3 regions of the Algoriphagus sp. NF genome follow, and region 1 is predicted to be linked to each of the others. Evidence: riboswitches for the same ligand, from Rfam matches in the RefSeq annotation. Region 1 holds a riboswitch; each other region holds the start of a gene.
The links. A riboswitch is a leader RNA that binds a small molecule or an ion and turns the genes downstream of it on or off. The one in region 1 is predicted to bind S-adenosylmethionine.
Positions count from the first base shown of each region.

Region 2: it holds a riboswitch for S-adenosylmethionine, as region 1 does, so the genes downstream of both, OU792_RS14295 (O-acetylhomoserine aminocarboxypropyltransferase/cysteine synthase family protein) here and OU792_RS12400 (trans-sulfuration enzyme family protein) in region 1, are expected to answer to the same signal.
Region 3: it holds a riboswitch for S-adenosylmethionine, as region 1 does, so the genes downstream of both, OU792_RS15425 (homocysteine S-methyltransferase family protein) here and OU792_RS12400 (trans-sulfuration enzyme family protein) in region 1, are expected to answer to the same signal.

Region 1 is NZ_JAPEIB010000024.1:38,874-48,784, reverse strand. Features, by position in the region: gene OU792_RS12415 (copper homeostasis protein CutC) at 1-483, shown strand, start outside; gene OU792_RS12410 (FG-GAP repeat domain-containing protein) at 480-2,018, shown strand; gene OU792_RS12405 (CBS domain-containing protein) at 2,127-2,588, shown strand; gene OU792_RS12400 (trans-sulfuration enzyme family protein) at 2,617-3,783, opposite strand; SAM riboswitch class I at 3,877-3,984, opposite strand; gene pth (aminoacyl-tRNA hydrolase) at 4,047-4,607, opposite strand; gene OU792_RS12390 (50S ribosomal protein L25/general stress protein Ctc) at 4,682-5,263, opposite strand; gene OU792_RS12385 (ribose-phosphate pyrophosphokinase) at 5,290-6,216, opposite strand; gene OU792_RS12380 (hypothetical protein) at 6,417-9,431, shown strand; gene OU792_RS12375 (M14 family metallopeptidase) at 9,533-9,911, shown strand, end outside.
Region 2 is NZ_JAPEIB010000032.1:26,831-36,741, forward strand. Features, by position in the region: gene OU792_RS14280 (M20 family metallo-hydrolase) at 1-865, shown strand, start outside; gene argH (argininosuccinate lyase) at 874-2,214, shown strand; gene OU792_RS14290 (SulP family inorganic anion transporter) at 2,258-3,793, shown strand; SAM riboswitch class I at 3,936-4,046, shown strand; gene OU792_RS14295 (O-acetylhomoserine aminocarboxypropyltransferase/cysteine synthase family protein) at 4,180-5,484, shown strand; gene OU792_RS14300 (homoserine O-acetyltransferase family protein) at 5,486-6,538, shown strand; gene OU792_RS14305 (DUF2147 domain-containing protein) at 6,540-6,980, opposite strand; gene pdeM (ligase-associated DNA damage response endonuclease PdeM) at 7,088-7,732, shown strand; gene OU792_RS14315 (cell division protein FtsX) at 7,787-8,677, shown strand; gene OU792_RS14320 (DUF3098 domain-containing protein) at 8,679-8,897, shown strand; gene truB (tRNA pseudouridine(55) synthase TruB) at 8,908-9,594, shown strand; gene OU792_RS14330 (bifunctional riboflavin kinase/FAD synthetase) at 9,581-9,911, shown strand, end outside.
Region 3 is NZ_JAPEIB010000039.1:8,864-18,774, forward strand. Features, by position in the region: gene OU792_RS15420 (hypothetical protein) at 6-1,322, shown strand; SAM riboswitch class I at 1,398-1,497, shown strand; gene OU792_RS15425 (homocysteine S-methyltransferase family protein) at 1,562-2,617, shown strand; gene metH (methionine synthase) at 2,610-5,312, shown strand; gene metF (methylenetetrahydrofolate reductase [NAD(P)H]) at 5,309-6,262, shown strand; gene OU792_RS15440 (energy transducer TonB) at 6,312-7,049, shown strand; gene serA (phosphoglycerate dehydrogenase) at 7,104-8,996, opposite strand; gene OU792_RS15450 (DUF4920 domain-containing protein) at 9,225-9,794, shown strand; gene OU792_RS15455 (hypothetical protein) at 9,794-9,911, shown strand, end outside.

The DNA.
Region 1 (9,911 bases):
GCGGGTGCTGACGGCTTTGTGTTTGGAGTGTTGGATTCTAAAGGAGCTGTACAAAATGATGCTTGCGAGAGCTTACTTAGAGCAGCATCGGGGAAGCCCTGTACCTTTCATCGAGCATTCGATGCATGCCAAGATCCTGAAAGAAGTCTGGAGGCTATTATTCAGCTAGGTTTTCAACGTATTTTGACCTCAGGGGCTCGAAATTCCGTCTCTGAAGGAATGGATTTGATCGAGAAGCTATTGCAAATGGCAGGTGATCGAATTATCATCATGCCTGGTGGTGGGTCAAAGCCTGAGCATGTAAGTCATCTTCAGAAGTATTCAAACTTTCAAGAGATCCATGCTTCATGCAAAACAAAAGTCCTTTCCCCCAATCAATTTATAAATCCTGAGGTTAGTTTTACGAGTAATCCGGATGATTTCAAGTATCATCTGGGAATAGACGCTGATTTGGTAAAGGAATTTCTGGAGGCAGGGAAATGAAGGGAAGATTGATAGTTTTACTTTTTCTAGTACTTAACTGGGCTTGTGAGCCTATTTCTGAGCGAAAGCAACCTGTCCCTAGCCTTTATCAGCTTTCTCAAATGGATCTGAATTTGGGCGGGGAAAAATTAGCTGAATTGTACTGTGGCAATTGCCATTTGATGCCAGATCCATCCATTTTGGATAAGGTAACCTGGAAAGAAAATGTGCTGCCGGATATGCGAATGCGAATGGGCCTATACCTTGAGGAAGATTTTGGGGTAACGCTACCTCGAGACCGAGGAGTTCCTTCAGGGATTTATTCAGACATTCCACTTATTAAGAAGGATGATTGGGAGAAGTTGCGGGATTATTATCTCTCCAAAGCTCCGGATTTTCCTCTTCCACAGAAAGAAAAGATAGCGCCTGAATTGGGAATTCCTGGATTTGAGGTGTTGATGCCAGCCTTTGATTTCGTTTACCCTGATTTGACCACGATGATTCATGTTGACAGTGCTTCGCGGATTTGGCTAGGGCATCGATTCAAAAAACTTTTTTATTTGGATCTTTCAGAAAACCCTACGCTCCTCGACTCCCTGAATACCGGTATTGCTCCAGTTTCTATAGCGAAGAGAGGGAGTTCTTTCGAACTCTTGACTATGGGACGTATGGACCCATCAAATGATTCCCTTGGTAATATTGTACGTTTTATTCCCAATGAGGGAGATTGGAAAAGGGAAATTATTCAGGAAAAATTAATGCGTCCGGTTCATGTTTCCTGGGGGGATTTAAATGGGGATGGCCTTCAAGATCGGGTGATTTCGCAATTTGGAAATCACTTGGGAAAGCTTAGTGTGTTTTTCGGTGGGGATGAAGAAAATGAGGAAGTAGTATTGAAGGCACTGCCTGGTGCCCGAAAGACAGAGTTGGTTGATTGGGACGGGGATGGAGATTTGGACATTGTAGGGATGATGACACAGGCGGCTGAAGGTATTTTTCTTTGGGAAAATCAAGGCGAGGGAAGATTTTTCGAAAGGATTTTGCTTCAGTTCCAACCTGCATTCGGCTCCAGTGATTTTCAGCTCGTAGATATGAATGACGATGGGAAGCTGGATCTTGTCCTCGTCAATGGGGACAATGCAGACCAATCCCAGATTTTGAAAAACTATCATGGTGTGCGAATTTTCCATAATCTCGGTGAAAATGAATTTGAGGAAAGTTGGTTTTATCCCATGTATGGTGCAAGTGGAGTGGAAGTCGCTGATTTTGATCAAGATGGGGACTTGGATATCGTAGCGATTTCCTTTTTTCCAGATAAAAGTCAAAAACCAAAAGAGGATTTGATTTTCTTTGAAAATAAGGGCAAGAATCAGTTTAAACCCTATTTACCAAAAGTTCAATTTGATACCAATTACCTGATACTTTCAAAAGGCGATGTTGATGAGGATGGGGATTTGGATATTTTGGTAGGAAGTTTTGATTTTAATGACCTTTACAAAGGACCTTCTGAAAAGTGGCGACCAATTTTATTCATAAAGAATAAAATTTTTAATTAATTAATTAAATCAAAATAAAAATCTGAAAATATATATTTTTTAATTTAATGATTGGATTTTAAGCTGAAAATCAGTAGTTTATAAGTTCACTTTAAAAAAATCTCAATCATGGTTAAAAGTTTTCAAGGAGTAAGACTAGCGGAGCCAAAAAGAAATACTCCAACTCCCATTTTGGTCAGAGATCACATGAGTACCAATTTGGTGACATTTCATCCGGAAGACACCATTGACCAGGTACTTGAGGTGCTGACAAAAAGGAAAATTTCCGGAGCTCCTGTGGTGGATGAATCAGGGGGCTTGGTAGGAATCATCTCAGAGGTAGATTGCCTGAAAGAAATCATCAAAGGGAAATACACCAATACACCGAAGTTTCCTGCAAAAGTAAAAGAGCACATGAGCACAGATGTGATGACTTTATCACCGGATTTATCGCTTTTTGATGCAGCAGGAAAGTTTTTAGAACTTAAGATTCGTCGTTTTCCAGTTTTGAAGGACAATAGATTAGTAGGGCAAATCAGTCTTAGTGATATCATTCGGGCTTTTCCCAAACTCAAGCATACGACTTGGTGAAATTTAAAGCGACTCTAGGTCGCTTTTTTTATTTGGATCTTTCCAATGCTCGTTCCACATCCTTTACAATATCTTCAGGATGTTCTAATCCAACCGATAGCCTGATAAGTCCAGGATGAATCCCTACTCTTTCCCGCTCCTCTTCAGTGAGCTTGCTATGTGTGGTAGAGGCAGGATGTGTAATGATACTTCGGCTATCTCCAAGATTTGCAGTGATTGAGATCATTTGTAGCTGATCAATGAATCGTTGTGCCCGACTTATGCCACCCTCGAGATTTAAGGTGACTATTCCTCCTCCCTGACTCATTTGTTTTTGAGCAAGGTGATGTTGAGGGTGAGATTTTAGAAATGGATACTTTACTTCATTTATGCCCGATTTCCCTTCAAAGTAGCTTGCAATTTTTAATGAGCTTTCACAATGCCTGTCCATACGAACAGCCAGTGTTTCCATGCTCTTTGATAGCATCCAAGCATTGAAAGGTGAGATAGCAGGGCCCGTATGGCGGGTAAAAAACTGAACCTCTTTGATCAGGTCTTTTTTGCCTAAAATCAGTCCACCTAGGACGCGTCCTTGCCCATCGATGTATTTCGTAGCACTGTGTGTGACGATATGGGCACCCCATTTGGCAGGCTGCTGCAAATAGGGAGTCGCAAAGCAATTGTCCACTACCAAAATCAGATTGTGTGCAGTGGCGAACTTTCCTGCCCACTCCAGGTCGATGATTTCCAGACCTGGGTTGGAAGGGGTTTCCAAAAAGAGCATTTTCGTATTTGCCTGTAAAAGCTTTTCCCAGTTTTGATAGTCCGAAATATCTCCATAAGTGGAGGTGATTCCCCATTTTGGAAAGACTCGAGTGAGTAATTGATGAGTAGAGCCAAAAAGTGAGCGTGCCGCCAAGACATGGTCTCCTTGCTGGAGGAGAGAGGCTATACTTCCAAACATCGCTGCCATACCAGAAGCAGTAGCTACCCCATCTTCAGTTCCCTCTGCTCGACAGACCTTTTCGATCAATTCTGAGGAATTGGGGTTAGCATACCTGGAATAAATATTTCCTGAGGTTTCATCTGCAAAAGTAGCTCTAGCTTCTTCAGCAGAATCGAATGTAAAGCTTGATGTCAGAAAAATAGGGGCTGAGTGTTCCCGCTCGTTGGTTCGGGATTGGGTTCGGATTGACTCTGTTTCGAAATGTGCCATAGAATAATTTTTTTGGAAAAATCAGGCTATGCGACTGATAAAGATTTTCCCAAAAATTCACACCGAACCAGAAATAGGGGTAGATTTTACGCCAACTTATAGTTCCCAATTTGGGTAGGATTTGGCACCTTTCTCGAAGAGATTTCGGGATGGTTGCCAGAGGGTCATAGAGCCTATTCTCTCGCCTCTTCTTTATAAATCAGTTGCCTGAAGTGATACAAATAAAGAGGGAGATTTGGTCATTTCCAAATCTCCCTTTTAAATCAGTCATTAAATTGGGTCATAGTTTGGGATATGCCTATGGTACAGAATCCAAAAATCATTTCTATGGCTTTGTCCATCATAATGGGTAACTCATCAAACTCGTTTTGAGTAAATCTACCTAAGACATAATCTACCTGTCGCCCTTTTGGGAAGTCATCTCCAATCCCCATTCTTAGTCTCGGATAGTCTTGCCCTCCGCAAAGCGCTTCAATGTTTTTTAGTCCATTATGACCGGCAGAACTCCCTTTGGCACGCATTCGTAATTTGCCGAATGGAATAGCAACGTCATCGACTAGAACGAGTATATTTTCCTTCGATACGTTGAGCTCTTTCATCCAATAGTTTACGGCCTTACCACTGAGATTCATGTAAGTGGTAGGTTTGATCAAATGTAGCGTTCGCCCTTTATGCTTGATTTCAGTTTTGAAGGCTAATCGGTCACTTTTCCAGTCTGCAGCTGTTTTTTCAGCTAGTCTATCCAAAGTCAGAAACCCAATATTATGCCTTGTGAGCTCGTATTCCGGTCCAATATTACCTAGTCCTACTATCAGATATTTCATACGAATGTCTTTGTAGCATTAAAATAAAAAAATCCTGCCCTTGGGAGGCAGGATTTGATCAAGATTCTAATTGATTATTCCTCGTCGCCACCTTTTTTGCCACGAAGAGCTCTTGGAATTCCGATAGTCACGATGGATACATTTGGACTGGTTAGAATTTCAAAGTTCTCAGGCTTCAATTCACCTACTTTGAAAGACTTTCCAAGGTCAAGCTTAGAAATATCAACCTCAATGAAATCAGGGAAATCCTTTGCAAGTCCCTTTACTTTCAATGATCTGGTTTTCAATTCTAGTTTACCACCTTTTGTGATACCAGGAGAGTTACCTACTACTTTCACTGGAATCTCAAACTTGATAGGTCTGTCTTCAGTGTAAGCCATGAAGTCCACGTGAAGTAAAACTTCACTGACTGGATGGAACTGCGCATCTTTCAACACAGCCTTGATGTGAGTTCCTTCAACGTTAAGGTCTACCAAGTGAACCTCAGGAGTGTAGATCAAGTCTCTGAAAAGGATAGCAGGACTGTGGAAGTGAATCTGCTCAGGGATACCTGGGCCGTACACTACGCAAGGTACGCTACCTGATTCTCTGATTTCTTTCAAACTCGCACTGTCGAGATTTGCTCTTTTAAACCCTATAATCTCTAGTGTTTTCATGTGTATTTGTATTTAAAATTAGTTTTTCAAATAAATAAGGAGCTGATGGAGGTATTGCCTGTGACAGCGTGGATTGCCTTTGAGAAAAGGTCTGCTACACTGAGCACATGGATTTTGGATGATTTTTGCTTGAGTGGAATCGTGTCTGTAATGACTAATTCTGCTAAAGCAGAGTTTTCGATATTTTCATAAGCCTTTCCAGAAAGAACTCCATGCGTTGCAATTGCTCTGACTGATTTAGCTCCTTTGTCCATGATGATTTGGGCAGCTTTGCAAAGTGTACCTGCAGTGTCTACCAGATCATCTACCAAAACTACATCCTTTCCTTCTACATCTCCAATCACCTGCATAGAGGCGATTTCGTTGGCTCTTTTTCTGTGCTTATCACAGACGACCATTTCTACTTCAAAATGCTTTGCATAAGCCCTTGCTCTAGCTACGCCACCCACATCAGGAGATGCGAAAATGAGATCAGGCAGGTTCAGCATTTGCAAATAGGGCACAAAGATAGCTGATCCATTCAAATGATCCAATGGTATGTCAAAAAATCCTTGAATTTGACCAGCATGTAGATCACAGGTCATGATTCGGTCCGCACCAGCTGAAGTGAGCATATTGGCTATTAATTTTGCCGCGATAGATACCCGGGGTCGATCTTTACGGTCTTGTCGGGCATATCCAAAGTAAGGGATAACTGCACAGACCTTGTAAGCACTGGCTCGCTTGGCCGCATCGATCATGAGGCAAAGTTCCAGAATATTATCGCTAGGAGGATTGGTTCCTTGGATAATAAAGACATTGCATCCACGAATGGATTCATTGTAGCTTGGAGACATTTCCCCATCGCTGAATCTTGATAGAGTTAAATCGCCAAGATTTTTTCCAAAATTCTTTGAAATTTTCTTGGCAAGATCCGTACTGTTTGATCCTGCAAATATTTTGACCTCGGACATGAATGGATTGATTTAGAAGGAAGCGGTTTTGTTTTGATTTGAAACAAAAGTAAGAATTTTTGATGGGGATGGGAAAGGACAAAGATTTTCTAAATGGTTTGTTGATTTTTCGGATGTTTAAAAAAAATGCTCAGGTTTTTTTATGAACCTCAATGAATCTTTATCTTTAAGAATATCAGCTTTTTAAAACTCTTTTTGACATGAACCATTCAAAACCTCTCCACTTAACTATAAGTCTAAATGACGCTGATGGGAATCCTGTTCCTATAGAAACAATTGAAATCAATGGAAAAATTTTTTCGGCTGAGTTTTCAGATAAAAAGGAATCTCAGGAGGAAAAAGTGATTGAAGATGCGGTTGTGGTACCGATTGTGACAGACGTTGTAGAAGATGAAAAAAGTACACCAAAAGAAAAGGATAAGATTGGAATCCAAGAAATCAAACCAGTTGACTCTTCTGATGAATATGATACGCTGGAAAAATTTGGAGGGAACGCCTTCCATCGGATGTTTTGGGGTACTTTGAAATATGAAGCACTAGGTGATAATCGCTGTAAAGTCACATATCAGGGAGAAGAAGGTGTTTTTTCACCCGAATATATCGGAATGTGGTTAGAGCCTTCTCGTGTTCACCGGAGTAGTTTTGAATATCCAGAGAGAGGGCGAAATTATTTTCCAGGAGCCCTTACGGTTGTTTACTCACGAGTTTTGGAAGTTTTGGATGATAAAAATCTACTCGTTGATTTCCCTTACAATGGAGGGAACCTTGAAAGCCCCAAGGTAATGGAAAAGCAAGATGGGACCTTCTTTTTTGACAATCGATTTGCTATCGAGTCATGGGCGTCCTCAATCAGTAGAAAATCCACGCTTAAAGCTAGGGCGGGACAAGTTTATGGAGTATTAGGGATGCCGAAAATAGTGGTGCCTCCCGATAGTACGTGGAACTTTGAAACTCTAGGGGAAGGACCTTCAGCAGCTATTCATTTAATGTGGTCTGATGCTTTCAATGGTGATAAATATGGGAGAGGTTTGGAGCAGCCGGGCAGTTTTACTGAAACCTTCGGCGAAAATGGAGCGCTATTCCATTTACCGGACATGGGAAAAGTGGATATAAATTTTGAATGGCAATTTTTGCCTTCTAATTATTCACAGCGAGTAGTGCAATTTGGGTCTCCTAATGGCTTGATTTTTTCTGATTCTTCCGCATTCAGTTATCAATACGGGCTTAAAAGGTTTAGAAACACAGATCAATATCGTATTCGAAAGGCAATGGAAGATGCTTTGGGATTCGTTCGGCCGGGAACTTCCTTTTCAATGCCCAACCAAGGATATTGTAATGGTGGAGGTATTCATGACGAAAGAGATGTCAAGGAGTTTTGCACCTATCGCTTTGAAGGGGACTGGTATTCGAAAGATTTGAATAACATGAAAGCCAGGCAAAGTGGTGGATTACGTATAGAGTGGGAAGGGGTTAGCCCTGATCAGCGAGGGAGATTCATAGAATTGGAATCCCTAAAACCCTTTAGGTTTGAAGGAATCAGGCTTAGGATGCTTGATCATCAAACTATCGAACTTGATGATCCTAATTTTAGCTGGTATCATTTGGCATGTCAGGAATGGACAGGAGGAACAAGTACAAGTTCGGAAACTGTCCATTTAATTGTAAATGGGTATAGAGTTGGGTTGAATTCTAATGGGGATCATTGGTTGGTTCACGGGGATGAAGACTTATCAGGTGTCTCCTTTTCTGCAAGGCAGGTCAAGACCTTTGATAAAATTCCTACAATAGGCGATATAATTTCCCAAGATCTAGATGACTTTTCAAAGAATGGAATCATAGGTAAAAAAGGCCCTAATGTCTTAGAAATCTGGGGGTGGAGCGTCCAAAAGGGAGATGTATTCACGTTTGCAGGCCAAAAGTTTGAAATAATCAAAACCAATCGAAAATGGAAGACTTGGGCACAATTTGCCGAGCAGTATTCTTCTCCTCCTTCCAGATTAAAACGAGGAGATCGAAGAGTGACATATACTGAAATTGAATTGGATAAGCCTATAGATGATCCGGTTTCGTCAATTGAGCTGAAAGTAGAAAAAAGTGCTCTAGGACACCTTCTGAATGGGAGAGTAATTGAAGGGTGTCAAGCCGTTTGGAACTTTGGTAATGACTCACCAGGGCATTTAATGTATACTGACTACAATGTAAACATGGTAATGAGGAATGTGGAAATCCATGGAATGATCCGTAGTACCTCCAGGCCTCTTTGGACCGAAATAAGTGATGAGCTATCTGGAACTATAAAGTCCTTTTCGGTTGGAAGTTTGGGAAGCGATAGTTGGAAAAAAGGAATGTCTGTAGTTCTCTTCGATCCCCATTCAGGGATAAAAGAAGAGCTTGTTTTGTCAAAAAGCTATTCTGGTAAGGCAGAGAGGGTTTATGTAGAACCTAAAGAGTTATCTGGGACTTTTCCCAAAGGTTCTATTTTAACTTGTATGTATTCATTATGCTCTGAGGCCCGTTTTGAGAATGTGTTTTTTGTAAATGAGGATTTAAGTCCATGCTACTCAGAGCGTATTGATTATCGACCACAGGGTCTGCGGCTTCGCCAATTATTGACAGATAATGATGGTTTTCGGGTTAAAATAAAAGGGGGTAGAATAAGTTGGTATAGCAATTTGGATAATTTGTTTGAGCCAGAAGTGGAGCTTTCGAATCATCCTCATTTGGTCAATCCAAAATCTGTGGTGCCTGTAATCCTTAACCCAATTTTTATGGATAAAAAAGGGGCCCGGTTTGGCTTTCAACAAAAAGGAACTAAAATACAGGAACTTTATTTTCCCAATAGAGTAGTTGTACGGGATCAGTTTGAAGTTGATTTGAGTAATTCTGAGATTCAGGCAGACCTTTGGATAGAGGGGAATGGGAAGATTATTCTGGATGGATTCAAATCACTCAATTTTGAAGAAAATAATCAAGAAATGGCCTACGGATTCAATCTGACAATTCAAGAGAGATTCTCTAAAATTCAGAAATTGATTTTAAAAGGTAAAGAAGGATCATCGGCCTTAAACGTTGCTTCAAAAATACCTATAGGAGCTCTTGAGATAGATTTAAAAGATTGGAAGCTTCAACCAGGGATTTTTAATGCAGGCGGTTTTCAGACTCAGCAGAATAAAAATGATCCTGATTATAAAAAGTATATTAAAATCGAATCCTAATTTTTCCGATCCTGTAAAAATTCCGATAAAGAGGTTACTTACTATAAGGACCTCTTTTTTTTAGTTTATTTTAGAGAAATGATCAATCGCAAATCAAGCTTATGACAAAAAATTTATTCAAACTGTTTCTACTTGTTTTTCTCTTCTCAGGGATAAAACTTCAAGCTCAGCAAGTGCCTACACCTCAATCTCATTTTGGGTTTGAAATAGGGGATGATTATATGCTGGCAAACTTTACCCAGGCTGAGGCTTACTTCAAGAAGGTTTCAGAGGCCTCTGATCGGGTCATGTTGACCAGTATTGGCAAGACTGAATTTGGGCGGAATCAACCCATGATGATTGTCACAGCACCTGAGAATTTTGCAGAACTGGATCGCTACAAGGAAATTTCTCAAAAACTCGCTCGGGCTGAAATGACAAGGGAGGAAGCAGAAGAACTCATCAAACAAGGGAAACCTGTGGTTTGGATTGATGGTGGCC
Region 2 (9,911 bases), on a different contig from region 1:
TTCTCATCATGATACCGTATATCCAAATAATGGGTATACCAGAAAACCATTTTCTCCAGATATAGAGGACGGAAAACTTTTTGGTCTTGGTTCAAATGATGCAGGCGGCTGCTTGGTAAGCTTATTAGCAACCTTTCTCCATCTTTGGAAAGAAGAACTACCGTTCAATTTGGTCTTTATAGCCTCTGCAGAAGAGGAGATTTCTGGCAAAAAGGGAATGGAAATGCTGGTCAAAAAACTAAAACCAGCCGATCTTGCTATAGTCGGCGAACCTACCCAGATGAAAATGGCTTTGGCGGAAAAGGGATTGGTCGTGATAGATGCAGAAGTAACCGGTAAACCAGGCCATGCTGCCCGAGACGAAGGGGTTAATGCCATTTATCTCGCGATGGAAGATATTCTGAAAATCAGGGATTTTAAATTTAAAAGGCAATCTCACTACCTAGGAGAAACCAAAGTATCTGCCACAATTATTTCCGCAGGAAAACAACATAATGTCGTCCCAGATAAGTGTACTTATACTCTCGATGTGAGGGTGACTGACGCTTACACTCTGGAGGAAGCCATAGAGGAGCTCCAAGTGGGATTGCATGCCAAACTTACACCCCGATCACTTCGATTGAATAGCACACGTCCTTTGGACGGTCATCCGATTATGAAAGCTGCAATTAAATGTGGTATAGAAACTTTTGGAAGTCCTACCCTTTCGGATCAAGCACTTATCCCCTTCCCATCTATCAAAATCGGACCCGGTGATTCTGCAAGATCTCACTCTGCAGATGAGTTCATTTATATCGAGGAGATAGAAAAAGGAGTGTTAGGCTACTTACTTCTTTTAGAAAAATACGTACAGCTTATAAAATAAACAGCAAAATGAAGATTTGGCAGAAAGCCAGTGGCAATAAAAAGGAAGTAGAAGAATTCACGATAGGAAGAGATCCGGAATTTGATTTGATTTTGGCTCCTTTTGATGTGCTCGGATCCATGGCTCACGCCAAAATGCTTTTCAAAATCGGCTTGCTTACAGAAGAAGAAAACAAGCAGTTGCAAGAAGGTCTGAAAACGATCTATTTGGAAATTGAGCAAGGCAAATTTTCCATAGATCCGGGAATCGAAGATGTTCATTCTCAGGTGGAGTTTCTATTGACTCAGCGACTTGGTGATGTTGGAAAAAAGCTTCATTCTGGCCGAAGCCGAAATGACCAGGTTCTCGTTGATTTGAAGCTGTATTACCGAGCTGCAATCCGTGAATTGGTTGAATCAATTAAGGAGTTGGGCGAACTCCTAGCCCATCTTTCGGAGAAACATCAAAAAGACCTAATGCCGGGATATACGCACACCCAATTGGCCATGCCTTCAAGCTTTGGGCTTTGGTTTTCCTCTGTTTTGGAGGGGCTAAGTGAAGACCTAGCGCTTTTAAAAGCAGCTTTTGATTTATCGGATAAAAATCCATTGGGTTCCGCGGCTGGATATGGTTCAAGCTTTCCTTTAGACAGAACTTACACTACCCGATTATTGGGCTTCTCAGACTTACATCACAATGTGATTAACGCACAAAATAGCCGTGGAAAGACGGAAAGAACTCTTTCTTTTGCCCTGGCGGGAATTGCAGCCACACTGAATCGTCTTGCAGATGATGTTTGTCTGTTTATGAATCAACAATTCGGGTTTATAAGTTTTCCGGATGAACTCACCACTGGTTCGAGTATCATGCCTCACAAGAAAAATCCAGATGTATTTGAACTGATTCGTGCCAAAACCAATCAAATTCAATCCATTCCTCAGACTATTTCGATGATTTTGACTAATTCCACGACAGGCTATCATCGTGATTTACAACTTTTGAAAGAGGAAATTTTCCCCGGACTTGAGAGTCTTAAAAGCTGCGTAGAAATGTCCAATTTCATGCTTAAAGATATTCAAATCAAAAAGGATGTCCTGAATGACAAGTTTTATCAGCATGTATTTTCCGTGGAGGTTGTCAATGATTTAGTATTAAGTGGAATGCCATTTAGAGATGCCTATAAAAAAGTCGGTTTGGATATAGAATCCGGTAATTTTGCACCTGACCAAAGCACTGTTTCCCATACCCACGAGGGAAGCATTGGCAATCTATGCTTACCTGCGATTGAAACCAAATTCAAAACTGCCTTAGATTCCTTTGATTTTACCGCAATTGACACTGCCTTTGGAGAACTTTTGAGCCCTAGTTGAGCGTCTATTTTATATAATAAACTTTTCAACCCACACGGCTCATATGGCTCAGACCATCACCAAAAACATCATAAAGAATGACTTGAAGGCCTCGCTTGTGGTCTTTTTGGTGGCATTGCCTTTATGCTTGGGAATTGCAGTGGCAAGTGGTGCTCCGCCCTTGGCAGGTTTGATTGCCGGAATAATCGGAGGTGTAGTAATCGGCGTTCTTTCAGGTTCTCATGTCAGTGTCAGTGGACCTGCTGCAGGACTTACCGTTATTGTTTTGGATTCCATTGCCAGCTTAGGCAGTTTCGATCTTTTTCTTGGTACTGTCGTGATTGCGGGACTTATTCAGATTATTCTCGGTTTTGCAAAGGCTGGGGTTTTGGGCTATTATTTCCCGCATTCTGTGATAAAAGGGATGCTCACTGCCATCGGCCTCATCCTGATCATTAAGCAAATACCGCATGGACTTGGCTGGAATAAGGAAGCAATGGGCCTTGCGCAATTGGAAAGTAGCAGTTCCTTTTCGGAAATATGGTTTGCCTTTCAAAATTTTAGCATTGGAGCAATCCCAATCACTCTGATTTCACTACTTATCCTTAACTTTTTCGATAGACCCAAAATAAAAGCTCATAAGTTGGCAGGTGTAATTCCTGGCGCACTTTGGGTAGTAGTTTTGGGAGTTTTAATTAATAAATTTTACCAGATCTTTCTTCCCGATTGGATTCAAAGCGGTAAACTTTTGGTGAATATTCCGATTGCCGGAAACTTAGCCGAAATGGCGAGCTTATTAACTTTTCCTGATTTTTCAGCCATCAACACCTCCAATTTCTGGATTATCGCCGTGACAATAGCTGTGATTGCCAGCATTGAAACGCTCTTGAGTATCGAAGCCGGAGATAAGATGGATCCGGAAAAACGAATTACACCTACCTCACGAGAGCTTGTAGCACAGGGAGTTGGAAATTCTATTTCGGGATTAATTGGAGGCCTCCCCGTTACTGCTGTGATTGTTCGGACATCTGCCAATATTGGAGCCGGTGCTAAAACCAAACTATCAGCAATTTTTCATGGAGTCCTGATATTCATTTTGGTATTAACTATACCAGAAATATTGAATCAAATCCCCTTAAGCTGTCTTGCTGCCATCCTTATTATGGTCGGCTACAAATTGGCAAAGCCTTCTGTATTTATCGATGAGTACCTTAAAGGAAGAAGTCAGTTTATACCATTTATAGTCACCGTCATCGCTATTTTACTAACAAATCTCCTAGTTGGAATCGGTATAGGTTTGGTGGTTGGATTTTTCTTCATCATTCAGGCTAACTACCATAAAACAGTCACCCTGTCAGAGGATAAAGGAGTTTATGTACTCAAGCTTCAGAAACAAGTGTCCTATTTAAACAAAGCTCCACTGATGAAGGCTTTAGAGTCTATTCCGGATGGAAGTGAGGTCCTAATCAATGCTACCAAAGCCAAGTTTATCGATAAGGATATCGAAGAAATCCTAAATAATTTCATCAGCTCTTCTACTCAAAAATCAATTGATGTAAAAACCAAAGGTTTCAAATACAACCTGAATGAATTTCATTAAATAGTTAAGCCACTTCATTTCCTTCTGACATCAAGGAGTGAACTATCTCTTTTAAAAATTCAGCATTAAATTATCCGAAACGTTTTGAAATCTTAAAACTCAGCGCTTACTTTGTTGCATCCTTATACTTTTTGAGTGTGAGGATTTATAAAGAAGAGGCGAGAGACAGGCTCATTGACCCTCTGGCAACCTTCCAAAGTGGAAAGGTGCCAATTCCTGCCGACTGAGGTATTCTCATTCGGAAATATAAATTCTTCGCAAATGATTACACACAACACCTTACCTCCCATTTCATCACTTTCTTTTGAAATCGCTTCTCGCGAACAGGATTGCTAATAGCAATACTGAATAATTTGTAAATCTTAACCCTTTAAACCCTATAAATTATGTCTGTTAACTATCATTTTGAAACACTTCAGTTACATGCTGGTCAAGAACCTGACCCAACTACCAATTCAAGGGCTGTACCAATTTATCAAACCACCTCCTACACCTTCAATTCCGCTGAGCACGGAGCCAATCTTTTTGGATTGAAAGAATTTGGGAATATCTATACCCGAATCATGAATCCGACGAACGATGTCTTCGAAAAGCGGGTAGCAGCACTTGAAGGCGGAGTAGCTGCTTTGGCTACATCCTCTGGTCAAGCAGCTCAGTTTTTGGCTTTAAACAATATTCTCCAAGCAGGGGACAATTTTGTGTCCACATCTTACCTCTACGGTGGCACTTACAATCAATTTAAAGTTGCTTTTAAGCGTATTGGTATCGAAGCTCGATTTGCCAAAGGAAATGCTCCAGAAAACTTCGATGCATTGATCGATGAAAAAACAAAAGCGATTTATCTAGAGACAATTGGTAATCCGGAATTTAACATTCCAGATTTTGAAGCCATTGCCAAGGTGGCAAAGAAACATGACATTCCTTTGATTGTTGACAACACCTTCGGAGCTGGTGGATTTTTATGCAAACCACTCGACCATGGAGCAAATATCGTCACCGCTTCGGCTACCAAGTGGATTGGCGGACATGGCACATCAGTCGGTGGCGTCATAGTAGATGGTGGTAATTTCAATTGGGGAAATGGTAAGTTTCCGCAATTTTCTGAGCCTTCGGAGGGCTATCATGGACTCAATTTCTGGGAAGTGTTTGGTGAAGGAAATCCACTAGGCTTACCCAATATAGCTTTTGCTATTCGCGCTAGAGTTGAAGGTCTTCGGGATTTTGGCCCTTCTCAGAGCCCATTCAATTCTTTCTTGCTCTTGCAAGGACTGGAAACTTTATCTTTGCGTGTCGAGCGAACTACACAAAATGCCCTTGCATTGGCAGAATGGCTTGAAAATCATCCCAAAGTAAAGAAGGTGAATTACCCAGGCCTGAAGTCTTCCCCTTATCATGAACTGGCGAAAAAATATTTGAGAAATGGATTTGGTGGAGTGCTAAGTTTCGAAGTAGCAGGTGATAAGGAAAAAGCTACTAAAGTCATCGATTCCTTGCAATTGATCTCTCACCTAGCCAACGTGGGCGATGCTAAAACGCTCATTATTCAACCATCAGCTACTACGCATCAGCAGCTCAGCGATCAAGAGCAACTAGCTGCAGGAGTAACGCCAAGCTTGTTGAGATTATCTGTTGGTTTTGAACACATTGAAGATTTGAAAGCAGACTTGCAGCAGGCTTTTGACCAAGTATAAAATGACTGAAAAGTTAACAATACCTTCTATTGAAATGCGTACGGAATCCTTTATATCCCAGACTCCATTTGAATTGGAGTCTGGGAAAGTTCTCCCTGAGCTAGAACTGACCTACACCACCTATGGGAGTCTGAATGCAGAGCAAAACAATGTAGTTTGGGTAGTTCATGCCTTGACTGGAGATTCCAAGGTAGGCGAATGGTGGAATGGTATGGTGGGTGAAGATCAATTTTACGATCCGGCAAACCACTTCATTATCTGTGTCAATTTACTAGGATCCTGCTACGGTTCAACCAGTCCCCTTTCCCTCAATTCAAAAACAGGTGATGCCTACTATTATGATTTTCCTTTCCTATCTACAAGGGATATGGCTCGAGCCTTAGATTTGGTCAGAGAAGGTTTAGGAATTAGTACGATCCATACGCTCTTAGGTGGCTCACTTGGTGGTCAGGTTGCATTGGAATGGGCCTATTTGCTAGGAGAAACCTTGAAAAACCTAGTCATTCTCGCTTCCACTGCAAAATCCTCTCCATGGGTGGTAGGATTCAATGAAACGCAGCGAATGGCTATTGAATCAGATTGTACCTGGGGAGAGAAATCTCCTGAGGCAGGAAGAAAAGGCTTGGAAACTGCCAGAGCGATTGCAATGCTTAGCTATCGACATCCGGCAGATTTTGAGCGAAAACAGCAGAGTCCTGAGGGAACTGTTGATGGATTTCGAGCTGCAACTTATTTAAGGTATCAAGGTCAAAAACTAGGAAATAGATTTACCGCCCTCTCTTATTGGGTGCTGAGCAAAGCAATGGATAGTCATGATTTGGGTAGAGGAAGGGAAAGCCTGAAAAAAGCATTAGAAAAAATAAAAGCTCGCACGCTGGCAGTTGGCGTTGATTCAGATTTGCTTTTTTTACCTGAAGAATCACAATTTATCGCCAATCACATTCCAAAAGGAAGCTATCGCGAAATCAAATCCACGGCAGGACATGATGCTTTTCTAATCGAATTTGAGCAGCTGCAATATATTTTACGCTCCTTTTACCTGAATGCTGATTGACTTAGGGCTTCTCAGCTCGGGTCCATTCTACCGTACGCCCGATCCATGAAAAGCCCATAAAGCCGGTCACTTCCAATACATCCTTTGAGAGTAATTTGAGTTCACAAGAATAGGTGTTGCCGGACTTGGGATCGTAAATTTTACCTCCTTTCCAAATACCATTCTTGTAAGTCAAGCCCTCCAATATCGTCAGCCCCATGAGTGGCCGCTGCTTTAGCTTATCATTATCGTTTTGCTCGTCCATGGCCGGAACTCCATTTTTTTCAGGTTCGAGTAGCCAAGATATTTTTCCCATAAACTTATCCCCGCTTTTCGAAATGATCACCTTGGCAGTTTTTTCAGTATTGTACCAAGTTCCAAGAATATCATTTTCACTTTGAGCCCAAACTTGTGAGGAAAACAAGACTAAAGTAAGAATTGAAGCAAATTGACGGACTTCCATAAATTTGAATAGATCGTTAATAAAAATCATTTTAGCTTTGACAGCTAAGTAAAAATAAGCATTTTCAAAAATTTTAGGTGGTTGGAGGTAAAAGGAATTCGTAATCGATGCAAATAATACATAACCATTGTGTTTTAGAGCTTTTGAAGGAACGTGCTATTTGGTGGGAGCAAAAGCGAATTTTATTTATTTCGGATCTCCACTATGGCAAAGCAGCGCATTTCAGAAAGTCCGGGATTCCAATACCTGAACCCATTCACGAGAAAGATCTTCTGAGATTGAATCAGCTTTTTTCAAAGTATTTTCCTCAAGAGGTTTATTTCTTAGGCGATCTCTTTCATAGCGATTGGAATTTGAGTTGGGATGAATTGATAAATTTTTTGAGAGGATATCCTTCCATCAATTTTCATCTAGTGAAAGGAAATCATGATGTGTTGCCAAGTTTTCGCTATGAAAACTCCCCTATTCAATTGGATCATCAACCCGTTTTCATCGATTCCCTAGTTCTATCGCATGAGCCTTTAGAATCTATAGAAGAAGGCTTTTTGAATCTCTGTGGGCACATTCATCCGGGTGTAAGGCTAAGAGGAATGGGGCGTCAATCCCTTCGTGTACCTTGTTTTTACAAAATTGAAAATCAATTAATCCTCCCTGCATTTGGAGAATTTACCGGTCTTGCTCTCATGCAAAGTCAAAGTGGTACTGAAATCTATGGAGTAACTCCTAGCAAGGTAATTCCTATCCTTTCTTAAAATGATTGGCAAAATCCTTGGGGATGTTTAGCTTTGATCAGAAATTCATCGTAGATGGCAACTTACCCTAGGAAAAAGAAGAGACTCGGACAGTTTAAATTTGGAAGTGTGCTGTTCAGTACCACGCTTTCTTTATTTATAGTCGGTCTTTTTGGAGTGATCTTGATTCAGGCCAAAGGATTGACCAGCATGATTCGCGAGAACATCGAAATGCAGGTTTTTTTAGATAAAAATCTGAGTGAAACCGAACTGGAAGCGCTGGAAACCAACCTAAAAAATCGCCCTTTTGTACTTAGAAAGGCTGATTCTGTGGTATTTCGCTTCATTTCAGATGAAGAGGCTGCCCAGACTTTCATAGAAAGCACTGGAGAGGATTTTACTCAATTTCTAGAAGATAATCCCCTGAGAGACAGTTTCGTGTTCACCTTAGCAGAAGAGTTTCAGACTTCCGAACAGATCGAACAAATCAGTCAAGAAATCCAGTCTGCACCGGGAGTTTTCGAAGTTTCCTACATGACTGATTTGGTCGATTCGATTAACAAGAATCTATTGAAAATCAGTCTGGTAATGGGAGGTTTCATTCTCATATTGGTGATCACGGTAGTCATGTTGATTAATAATACCATCCGATTGGCACTCTTCTCGCAGCGATTCTTGATTCGATCCATGCAATTGGTTGGCGCGACTCGGGGCTTTATCCGAAAGCCCTTCCTCATCCGAGCATGGGTATTCGGAATGATTGCCGGGCTGGTTGCTTCATTGATTTTATTTGGATTGATCTCCTACACACGAACTGCGATAGAGGGTTTTGCCCTTCTCCAAAATGAAGAGCTTCTATTGATCCTTTTTGGAGTCTTGATCGTTTCAGGAGGTATTCTTTCCTTTTTCAGCACCCTTCGTGCTGTCAATAAATACTTAAACATGTCTTTGGACGAATTGTACTAATATGAGCAAAGCAGCTTTTCCCTTTTCCAGAAAAAACTACAAATTGATGTTTATCGGCATCGGTCTGATTATTTTTGGTTTTGTACTGATTGGACTTGATCCCGAACCGCATGGAAATGGGGTTTTAGGATTGACCATCGGACCAATTGTAACCTTAGCCGGATTCATTTTTGAGATTTATGCAATCCTGGCCAAGTCTGAATCCAACAAAGCCAGCTAATCAAAAAATCATGCAAGAAGCACCTTATGGTGAAGTTTTTTTGGTGGACAAACCCCTAGAATGGACCTCTTTTGATGCGGTCAAAAAAATCAGAAATGCCCTCAAAATAAAAAAAGTAGGCCATGCGGGGACATTAGATCCATTGGCTACTGGGCTTTTGATTATTTGTGCTGGGAAAATGACCAAGCAAATCGAAAGTTTCATGGGTCAGGAAAAGGAGTACACCGGAACTTTTGTTTTGGGAAAGACCACTGAATCTTTTGATCTCGAAAAGCCCATCGAAGAGGTAAAGAATCCCTCAAACATTTGCAAAGAGGAACTCCTTGAAGCGGTGAAAGAACTCACAGGAAGTATAGAGCAAATTCCTCCTATGCATTCGGCTATAAAAGTAGATGGAAAACGAGTCTATGAAGCTGCACGCGCCGGAAAAACAGTTGAAATCAAAGCTAGGACGGTGGAAGTTCGTGAGTTTGAAATTACCCGATTTGACAATCCTGAGGTAGATTTTCGAATCTCCTGCTCCAAGGGTACCTATATCCGAAGTCTTGCTAGAGACCTTGGTGAACTGCTTGGTGTCGGCGCTTATCTCAAAAATCTTAGGAGAACCCGAATCGGAGACCACCGGATAGAAAATGCCGAAAATCTTTTGGAACTTGTAGCAAAAATCAAAGCCCGAAGAGAAAATGAAAATCTATGAGGGACTGAGCCAATTCGAAAATGTACCCAATCCCGTTGTCACAAGCGGGACCTTCGATGGGGTGCATCTAGGCCATCAAAAAATTTTACAGCGAATCAGAGAAATCGCCAAATCCATCAAAGGGGAAACTATTTTACTTACTTTTTGGCCACATCCCAGGCTGGTACTTTATCCCAAAGAACACAATCTTCGATTGCTTTCCACTTTCGAAGAAAAGGCTAAGCTTCTGCGTCAGTTTGGAATAGATCACTTGATCAGCATTCCCTTCACCAAGGAATTTTCGCAGCTGACATCTCAGGAGTTTATTCAGAGAATTT
Region 3 (9,911 bases), on a different contig from region 1:
AATCTATGCGCAATTTTTTCAGAAGCTCCATTCTGATTCTATTGGTTTTTCAGCCGTTTTTGATTCTTGCCCAAGGCTTGGTGTCCAAGCGAACGACCCTCTATGCCGTGATCGGTACCAGTGGTGCTGAGCTCAATCAATTTAACCGGATGCTCAGTGATCGAGGACTTTCTCCGCTTCGAAATCGCTACCATACGCTTGGGCTTGGCTATCAAAACAGACTGAATGATTTTGTCTTTGGAGCCGAGCTTTACCACAACCGAGGCAATCAATCTGATTTGGATGGTTATAATTTAGGGCATCGATCTTCCCGTTTTTTGCTGAATGTTGGCTATGCCTTTACCGAAGAATCACGATTTCAACTCATTCACTACATGTCTTTGGGAGTCGGTTTTTTGAATTTTCAGATGCTTAAAGCAACTGAAGCGCAAAACCTCCCGGATTTTCTTGCCAATCCAGAGCGGGGATTTATCCTGAGAGAAAATGACATCCAGCGAGGAACGATGCGCTACGGTGACTTTTTGACCGAAATCGGCTTCCAACTTAGTTATGATTTTGATCTTCCTAGGAGAAAAGAAGCCTTGGCTGTGATTGCGAAATTAGGATATGCCTTCAGTCCAATTGAGGGAAAATGGACGATGAGTGGGATGTCATTCCAAAACGCGCAAAGTGGTGCTTTTCTAAGAGTTGGTGCGGGCCTGACTATTCCTGACCGTAATTTTTTTTACAAAGATGCCAGCATGAGTTTTCAGTTGGTATCAGGGATTCATTTCACCAAACCCAACACATTTAATTCACAGCTTGTTGAAGCAGGCTTAGAACCATTGGAAGGCATGCCAAGAAATCTGGGCTTGAAGATCACTGGCGAAAATGAAAAGCTGCTCTATGGGGTGGAAGTCTTCAATTTGGCCATGGATGGAGACGCTAATTCGTTGAAATCCCATTCCCTTAACAGCCTTCGGATTTATGCTAACGGAGGTTGGAAACTAATTGAGTACCGGAATATGGCCATTCATGGCATGGGTGGTATTGGCTATGGGAATATTCGCTACACTTTGTCCACGGATGAAAAGCCCGATTTTCCAGAGCTTTTTCAGCAGAGGGATTATGATGGATATTTGAAAAACAGTGGCTTGATGGCCAAGCCCGAGCTTTCTTTTGAATATGCCTACCCGATTACGAAGCGAAAGCTGATTGATTTGGTATTTACCACCTCGGTAGGCTATGAACTGGCATTGGCAAATTATCGACTCGCGGAATTGGATATGGCAGGCTTTATGACTGCGCCTTATGTGTCATTTGGCTTCGGTATTCGTCCTTGACGCGGCTTTGATACTTAGTTTTTAATTAAAGCTATGCTAACTAGTATTTTTTCCAAATAGGACTTACATTTGGGATGCTTATCGAGAAAGACTGAGGGAAGGGCCCTACGACGTCTTAGCAACCTGAAAACAAGGTGCTAATTCCCATTCCGGAATCGCCGGAAGAAGATGAGCGGAAAAATTTACCACCCGTATTTTTCTCCGTGTTTTGCTCGATAAGCTTTTTGAACAAAAAAACTATGCAAAACAGAACGGAATTACTCCTTCAAGCAATTAAAAACAGAATCCTAATCCTAGATGGCGCCATGGGAACCATGATTCAGCGCTATAAACTGGAGGAGGAAGATTTTCGCACGTCTGAGTTGGCGAATCACCCCAAAGCTTTGAAAGGAAATAATGATTTATTGTCTCTTAGCCGTCCGGAAATCATCAAAGCTATTCATGCTGAATATCTGGAAGCTGGTGCTGATATTATAGAAACCAACACCTTTTCGGGAACATCGATCGCACAGGAAGATTATCAACTTTCACATTTGGCTTATGAAATCAATTTCCAGTCAGCCAAGCTTGCTCGAGAGGTTGCAGAAGAATTTACCAAGAAGAATCCTGATAAACCTCGTTTCGTTGCAGGTGCCATGGGGCCGACCAACCGAACCGCGTCGATTTCTCCTGATGTAAATGATCCGGGTTATCGAGCCATTACTTTTGATCAGTTGGCAGAAGCTTATGCAGAGCAGGTGAGGGGCCTTTTGGATGGAGGAGCCGATATTTTATTGGTTGAGACCATATTTGATACCCTGAATGCCAAAGCTGCGCTTTATGCCATTCAGGATGTATTTGAAGAAAGAGGAATTCCTTTGGATCCGAAAGAAGGAGGAATTCCAATTATGATTTCAGGTACGATTACCGATGCTTCCGGGAGAACACTTTCGGGACAAACTACCGAGGCTTTCCTGATTTCTATTTCTCACGTGCCTTTGCTTTCTGTCGGTTTGAATTGTGCGCTTGGAGCCAAGGAACTCAGACCTTATCTGAAAGTACTTTCCCAGAAAGCTCCTTTTTATGTATCCGCCTATCCCAATGCGGGACTACCCAATGAATTTGGGGCCTACGATCAAGGCGCAGAGGAAATGGCCAGTCAGGTAGGAGAATTCCTTCAGGAAGGAATGCTCAATATCCTTGGAGGTTGCTGCGGAACAACTCCCGATCACATCCGGGCCATGGCCACCTTAGCTGCAAAATATCAACCTAGAAAAGTCGAAGAGGAATTAGAAGAGGAGGAAAACAATGCCTAAGCAAGACTATTTGAAATTATCCGGACTAGAGCCTCTAGTCTTTTCACCCAATATCAACTTTGTCAATGTGGGTGAACGGACTAATGTGACAGGATCAAAGAAATTTGCCCGTCTGATCTTGAATGGAGAATATGATGAAGCACTGGAAGTAGCTCTAGACCAAGTTCGGGGTGGAGCACAGATCCTTGATGTCTGTATGGATGAGGGGATGCTTGATGGCGAGGCAGCCATGGTGAAGTTTTTGAATTTGATTGCTTCTGAACCTGAAATAAGCCGAATTCCCATTATGATCGATAGCTCCAAATGGAGTATCATCTTGGCTGGATTGAAGTGCGTGCAGGGTAAAGGAATCGTCAATTCCATTTCCCTGAAAAATGGGGAAGAAGAGTTTATCCAGCAAGCAAAAACCATCAAGAAGTTTGGAGCTGCGGTTGTAGTGATGGCATTTGATGAAGATGGTCAAGCAGACACCTTCGAGCGAAGAATTGAAATCTGCGAGCGTAGCTACAGAATTCTAGTCGATCGCGTCAAATTTAATCCACAGGATATCATCTTTGATCCCAATATATTTCCTGTTGCTACAGGAATGGAGGAGCATAGGAAAAATGCTTTAGACTTCTTTTTGGCAACGAAATGGATCAAAGAAAACCTTCCTGGAGCCAAAGTCAGTGGTGGAGTCAGTAATGTGTCTTTCTCTTTCCGAGGAAATAATCCCGTCCGAGAAGCCATGCATGCAGCATTTCTTTACCATGCCATTCACCATGGAATGGACTTGGGTATTGTCAATCCTACCATGTTGGAAGTATATGATGACATTCCAAAGGATCTCCTAGAACGAGTAGAAGACGTTCTTTTTGACCGAAGGTCAGATGCTACAGAGCGGCTTTTGGATTTTGCCGAGACAGTCAAGTCTTCCGGTAAGAAAGAAGCTGTGAATGAGGCTTGGCGCTCTGACCCTGTTGGGAAAAGGATAGAACATGCCTTGGTGAAGGGGATTTTGGATTACATCGTAGAAGATACCGAAGCAGCGCGTCAGGAACTTGTCAATCCGCTGAAAGTGATTGAAGGTCCTCTAATGGATGGAATGAATGTGGTTGGAGATCTATTCGGAGAAGGTAAAATGTTCCTTCCTCAGGTGGTCAAATCAGCCCGTGTGATGAAAAAGGCTGTCGCTTATCTTGAACCCTTTATGCCTTTGCCGGAAGAAGGTCAAGAGGAATCCTCTTTGAAAAAGATCCTTTTGGCGACCGTAAAAGGCGATGTGCATGATATCGGAAAGAATATCGTGGGAGTTGTTTTGGCCTGTAATAGCTATCAAATCATCGATCTAGGCGTCATGGTAGATGCACAAAAGATCATTGATGAAGCCGTGAAAAATAAGGTGGATATCATCGGTTTGAGTGGTCTAATTACACCTTCCTTGGATGAGATGGTCAATGTGGCTGCTGAAATGGAGCGACAAGGATTGAAAATCCCGCTTCTCATCGGTGGTGCTACGACCTCAAGAATTCATACAGCTGTAAAAATTGACCCGGTCTATTCAGGTACGGTGGTGCATGTCACCGATGCGAGTAAATCTGTGCCGATTGCAGGAGAAGCTATTTCCGAGGAGACCAAAGAAGCCTATCATCGACAGATCAAGGAAACTTATCGACAATTGCGGGATGAGCATGAAGCCAAGCAATCCGTGAAGCAATTGATTTCCTACGAGGAAGCGAAAGCTAATCCAGTGGCTATTGATTGGACCGACTATAAGCCTGTCAAGCCAAAGGTACTAGGCAAAACCGTTTTGGAAGATTTAGATCTGTCTATTCTGAGAAAATACATTGACTGGACCCCATTCTTCAGTACTTGGATGCTCAGTGGTCGATTTCCTAAAATTTTGGAAGACCCTGTTGTCGGATTGGAAGCCAAGAAACTCTATGCTGATGCTCAAGCCATGCTGGATCAGGTTATTGCTGAGAAATGGCTTTCTGCAAAGGCGGTCTTTAGCTTATTGCCCGTCAAAAGAGTAGGGGATGATGCGACTGCTTTTGATCCCGAGAATGAAAGTTTGACTTTGGGTCAATTCCACTTTTTGCGTCAGCAAGGAAAAAAAGGAAGAGGCGTACCAAATCGCTCGCTTGCAGATTACTTACATCCGGAAAAGCAGGATTACTTGGGTTGCTTTGCTGTGACGGCAGGTTTGGGAATGGAATCAAAATTGGCTGAATTTCAGGAAGCAGGAGATGATTATAATGATATTTTATTTAAGGCTTTGGCTGATAGATTGGCGGAGGCAGCTGCGGAATATGTTCACGAGCTAGTTCGAAAGGATTATTGGGGCTACGCCGATGAAGAACATTTAGATAATGATTCTTTGATCCGTGAGGAATATTTGGGAATCAGGCCTGCTCCAGGCTATCCTGCTTGTCCGGAACATTCCGAGAAGGAAACAATTTCCCGTCTTTTGGATTTAGAACGAAGCATTGGAATCACCTTAACTTCTAGCTATGCCATGTATCCGACCAGTTCGGTTTCAGGATTTTATTTTGCACATCCTGATTCTAAATATTTTGGCCTAGGAAAAATTGCTGAGGATCAGGTGAAATCCTATGCGGAACGAAAAGGAATCACCCAAGAGCAAGCTGAGCGCTTACTTTCACCCAATTTGGCCTACACACCATCCACATTATTAGTGAATCAAACTGTATGAAGATTACCGATCACCTGAAAAACGCGAAATCCACGCTGTTTTCTTTTGAAATCCTTCCTCCTTTGAAGGGACAAAGCTTGAAAGAATTATTGGAGGGTATTGAGCCCTTGATGGAGTTTAAGCCTCCTTTTGTAGACGTGACTTACCATCGGGAAGAGTATATCTATAAAAAGCATCCCAATGGTCTTTTGGAGAAAGTCAGTACCAAGAAAAGGCCGGGGACAGTAGGAATTTGCGCGGCTATCATGAATCGATTTCAAGTGGATGCGGTTCCTCACTTGCTTTGTGGGGGATTTTCAAAGGAAGAAACAGAAAATGCCCTAATTGACCTGAATTTCATTGGTGTGGAAAATGTCCTTGCTTTGCGTGGGGATGCTCCGAAGACTGAGGGTAAGTTTATTCCTGAGAAAAATGGGCATCATTTTGCCAGTGAATTGGTAGATCAAATCATTCGCATGAATCAGGGTAAATACCTGCATGAGGAGACTGAGACCAGCTTTCATACGAATTTCTGCGTGGGGGTAGCAGGGTATCCGGAGAAGCATTTTGAGGCTCCGAGTATGAAATTTGATCTCAAGTACCTGAAGGAAAAAGTAGATCGTGGAGCTGAATACATTGTGACTCAGATGTTTTTTGACAATGAAAAATTCTTTGAATTCGAGCGAAATGTCCGTGCTGCGGGGATTGATGTGCCGATTATTCCGGGCTTGAAGCCGATCACTACGCTATCTCAGATTACCATGCTTCCTCGGACGTTCTTTTTGGATCTCCCTGATGCCTTGACAGATGAATTGTTGAAGTGCAAAACAAATGCGGAGGTGAAGGAAATAGGAATTGAATGGGCTATTCAGCAGAGTAAGGAACTGGTCAAAGCTGGAGTTCCAAGTCTTCATTTTTATACGATGAGTAAGGCAGAAGCGACGTATAAAATTGCGAAGGAAGTGTTTTGATAATTTTAGAAATACATAACAATTAATGGATTTTGGACAATTTAAATCTATGAAGTTCATTTTTCAGTTCACATTATTTATGTTTTTGGTTTTTTCTCTTAAAGGCCAATCTCTGGAATATTTAAATAAAAATTTTTCTGTCATTTCCGATATCAGTAAGGATCAACCTTATTTTTATCGAATCACTTCAGAAGACAGTTTAAACGTGCTTGTTCGAATCTTTTTTATAGACAGGACTCCTTATTATGAATATCGTGCTGCAAGATTTGACACTACTGAAAGGTTTTCACAAACTGAAATTTTTTACTATGAATCAGGAAAACGAAAAAAAATCAGGCAAATCGATGCCTTGACTGATCAAGCTGTTGATGTAAGTTATTTCGAATCAGGAGTGGTAAAAAGCAAAAAAATCAGGAAAAGCGAAGAAGTGATTTCGGAAGAATATTTTTCAGAAGATGGAAAAATTGATCCAAATCCAAACAATTTCCAATTTGGTCAAGAGAGGGATATGGAGAATTGGAATAGGTTTTTAATCGAAAAACTGCAATACCCCTTAGTAGCACGTAGGATGGGGCATTCGGGTATTGTTTTATTGGGATTCGATATAAACCTGAACGGTGAAATGGAAAATATTCAAGTAGTGAATAGTTCAGAGATTCACAGTTCCTTGGAAAAAGAGGCACTCAGAGTGGCAATGGCATATAAAGGAACTTGGACGCCTGGAATTGTATTCGGGAAACCTGAAAAAAGTAGAGTAATCCTTCCCGTTCGTTTCAAATTAAACTAAGTAATTTAGTTAAAAGTCCCTCAAATGAATTGAGAGACTTTTAACCTATTCCTGTTAATACAAAATCCTAAACCGAATCGTCCCCGGTATGGCTTTGAGTGCCTGAATAGCTTCCTCGGTGTAAGCCTTATCGATATCGGTGATTACATATCCGATTTTCTCATTGGTCTTAAGGTATTGCCCCACGATATTGATCTCATAATCTGCCAAAATACGATTGATCTTCGCTAGTACACCGGGTTCGTTTTGGTGTACGTGAATAAGTCTATGCGCATTTTGAAGGAAGGGAAGTTGGATATTGGGGAAATTGACCGAATTGAAGGTGTTTCCGGTATTGATATACTCCATGATTTTACCAGGCACAAAGCGGGCGATGTTTTCTTGCGCCTCTAAAGTACTACCACCGATGTGCGGTGTCAAAATGGTATTGGGTAACCCAATCAATTCGGATACAAAAGGTTCACTGTTATTTTTTGGTTCTTCCGGGAATACATCCACTGCACAGCCAGCTAGGTGACCGCTTTCCAGCGCCTCTTTTAGAGCAGGAATCTCCACAACATGACCTCGGCTCAGATTCACCAAAACCGCTCCTTTTTTCATCATTTTGATCTTTTCGGCATCGATCAAACATTTATTTTCCTTGCGTCCATCTACATGAAGTGAAATGATATCACACGTCTGAAGCAATTCTTCAAGTGAATCGATTTTGGTGGCATTGCCCAAAGCCAGCTTTTCTACAATGTCATAGTAAAAGACATTTAGCCCCATATTTTCTGCCAAAACCGACAATTGAGCACCGATATTTCCATACCCGATTATACCCAGTTTCTTTCCTCGGATTTCAAAGGATCCCGTGGCAGATTTATCCCATTTTCCCTGATGCATGGACACCGACTTATCGAAGAAATTTCGCATCAAGAAAATAATTTCTGCGATCGCCATTTCTACGACAGAACGGGTATTGCTAAAAGGAGCATTGAAAACGGCGATTCCTTTTTCCTGACAGGTTTCTAAATCGATCTGATTGGTACCGATACAAAAAGCTCCGATGGAAATCAGCCGATTGGCATTTTCCAGAACGCGCTTGGTAACATTGGTTTTTGAGCGGATACCTAGGATGGATACATTTTTGATCTTTTCGCAGAGTTCATCTTCGTTCAAAGCCGAACTCACCACTTCCACTTGGTAGCCTTCTTCCCGAAGGAGTTCAACACCGATAGGATGGACATTTTCGAGTAGAAGAACCTTGATTCGGCTTTTGGGATAGGAAAATTTCGTATTCAATTTGTTGATGTATAAAATTTCGTCGAAACTGGGTGCCACATGGTCTGCCTTGGAAGTGACCTTAGGACGGTGAACATTCTCTGTGAATGCATAGAATTTATTAGCTAGACCGGAGGCTTTGATTTCATAATCGGTATATCCGTCGCCAATCACATAAATATCTCCCGAGAGATTCAGGTTTTTGATGGTTTCAGCCTTTCCGTTGTTTTTAGAAAGGGGATTGTCTCGATTGAAATCCACAATCTGTCCATTTTCATCATAGACAAACTCATTGGCAAAGACATTTTCCTTGTTGATGCCATAGTCAGCTACAATGGGGATGATGAAATCTTTGAAACCATTAGAAATGATAAAAATGTCTTCGGCGTTTTCCTGAAGAAACTCGCGGTTTCTCTCAAATGACTTGGATACTTTCTTTTTCAGGGCCTTGATCAGATCACCGATTTGCTGACGGTTGGCTTTCAAAATGTCTAGACGCTGCTCCAAACTTTCTCTAAAATTAACCGATCCTTCCATGCCCCGATCAGTTATATCCTTGATAGCTTGAAGCTTATCATTGGAATTTGGGTCACCTGCAAGCGAGATTTCCCCTAAAATATCCAGGGCTTCCACTTGAGTAAATGTACTGTCAAAATCGATGATGAATTTTTTGGTCTGAGGCATGTGCTGGTTTTTTCTTAAATCTTGGGTAAAATTAAGAGATTGTCAAAAAATGAGAATGTTTATTACCGAAAATGTTCCAAAACATTTTTGCTGTCACCAATTTTGCAATCAATTAGCAATCAATTAGCAATCTAAAGGTCATTCTTTCTGTTGATAGTGACTATTGATACAAAAATTATTTCACTAGCTCAGGAATAGGCTGTATTTTTGAAAAAAATCAATTAAAACATGATGAAGAAATCATTGCTTTTAGGCATTCTAGCCGTTTCAGTTTCTTTTTATTCTTGTCAGAAAAGTGAAAACTCAGAATCCCATCATGATTCTGACAGCCACCACGCTGAGGAGATGCATCATGAAGCTGAGGAATCTGCTGAAGCTGTCATTGGTGTGGCAGAGGTAGTTCCTGGCATGTATGGTGCAGCTATTGCTGAATCAGATGCGATTGCTCTTTCTGACTTAGTGCCGGTAGTAGAGGAAAATGGAACTTATGAAGGAAAAATCATAGGTGAGATCAAGGAGGTTTGTACCAAAAAAGGTTGCTGGTTGACCATGGACTTGCCAAGTGGTGAAAGTATGCGCGTTACTTTCAAAGATTATGGCTTCTTTGTCCCAACCAATTCCCAAGGTTTCCCAATTGTACTGGAAGGTGTAGCCACCTTTACAGAGACCGATGTGGAGACGCTCAAGCATTTTGCAGAAGATCAGGGAAAGAGTCAGGAAGAGATCGACGCAATCGTAGCTCCTAAGAAAGAGATCACTTTCGAAGCTACTGGAGTCGTAATCATGGATAAAGCCTGATGCCCATAGCTTTAGATAATCTTCGTGTTGGAAGACGATATCTACTGATCAATCAAGGTGAAGTCCGTCAACTCGAGATTATGGCCCGTTTAAACGGGGATAATTTTAAAGTGAAGG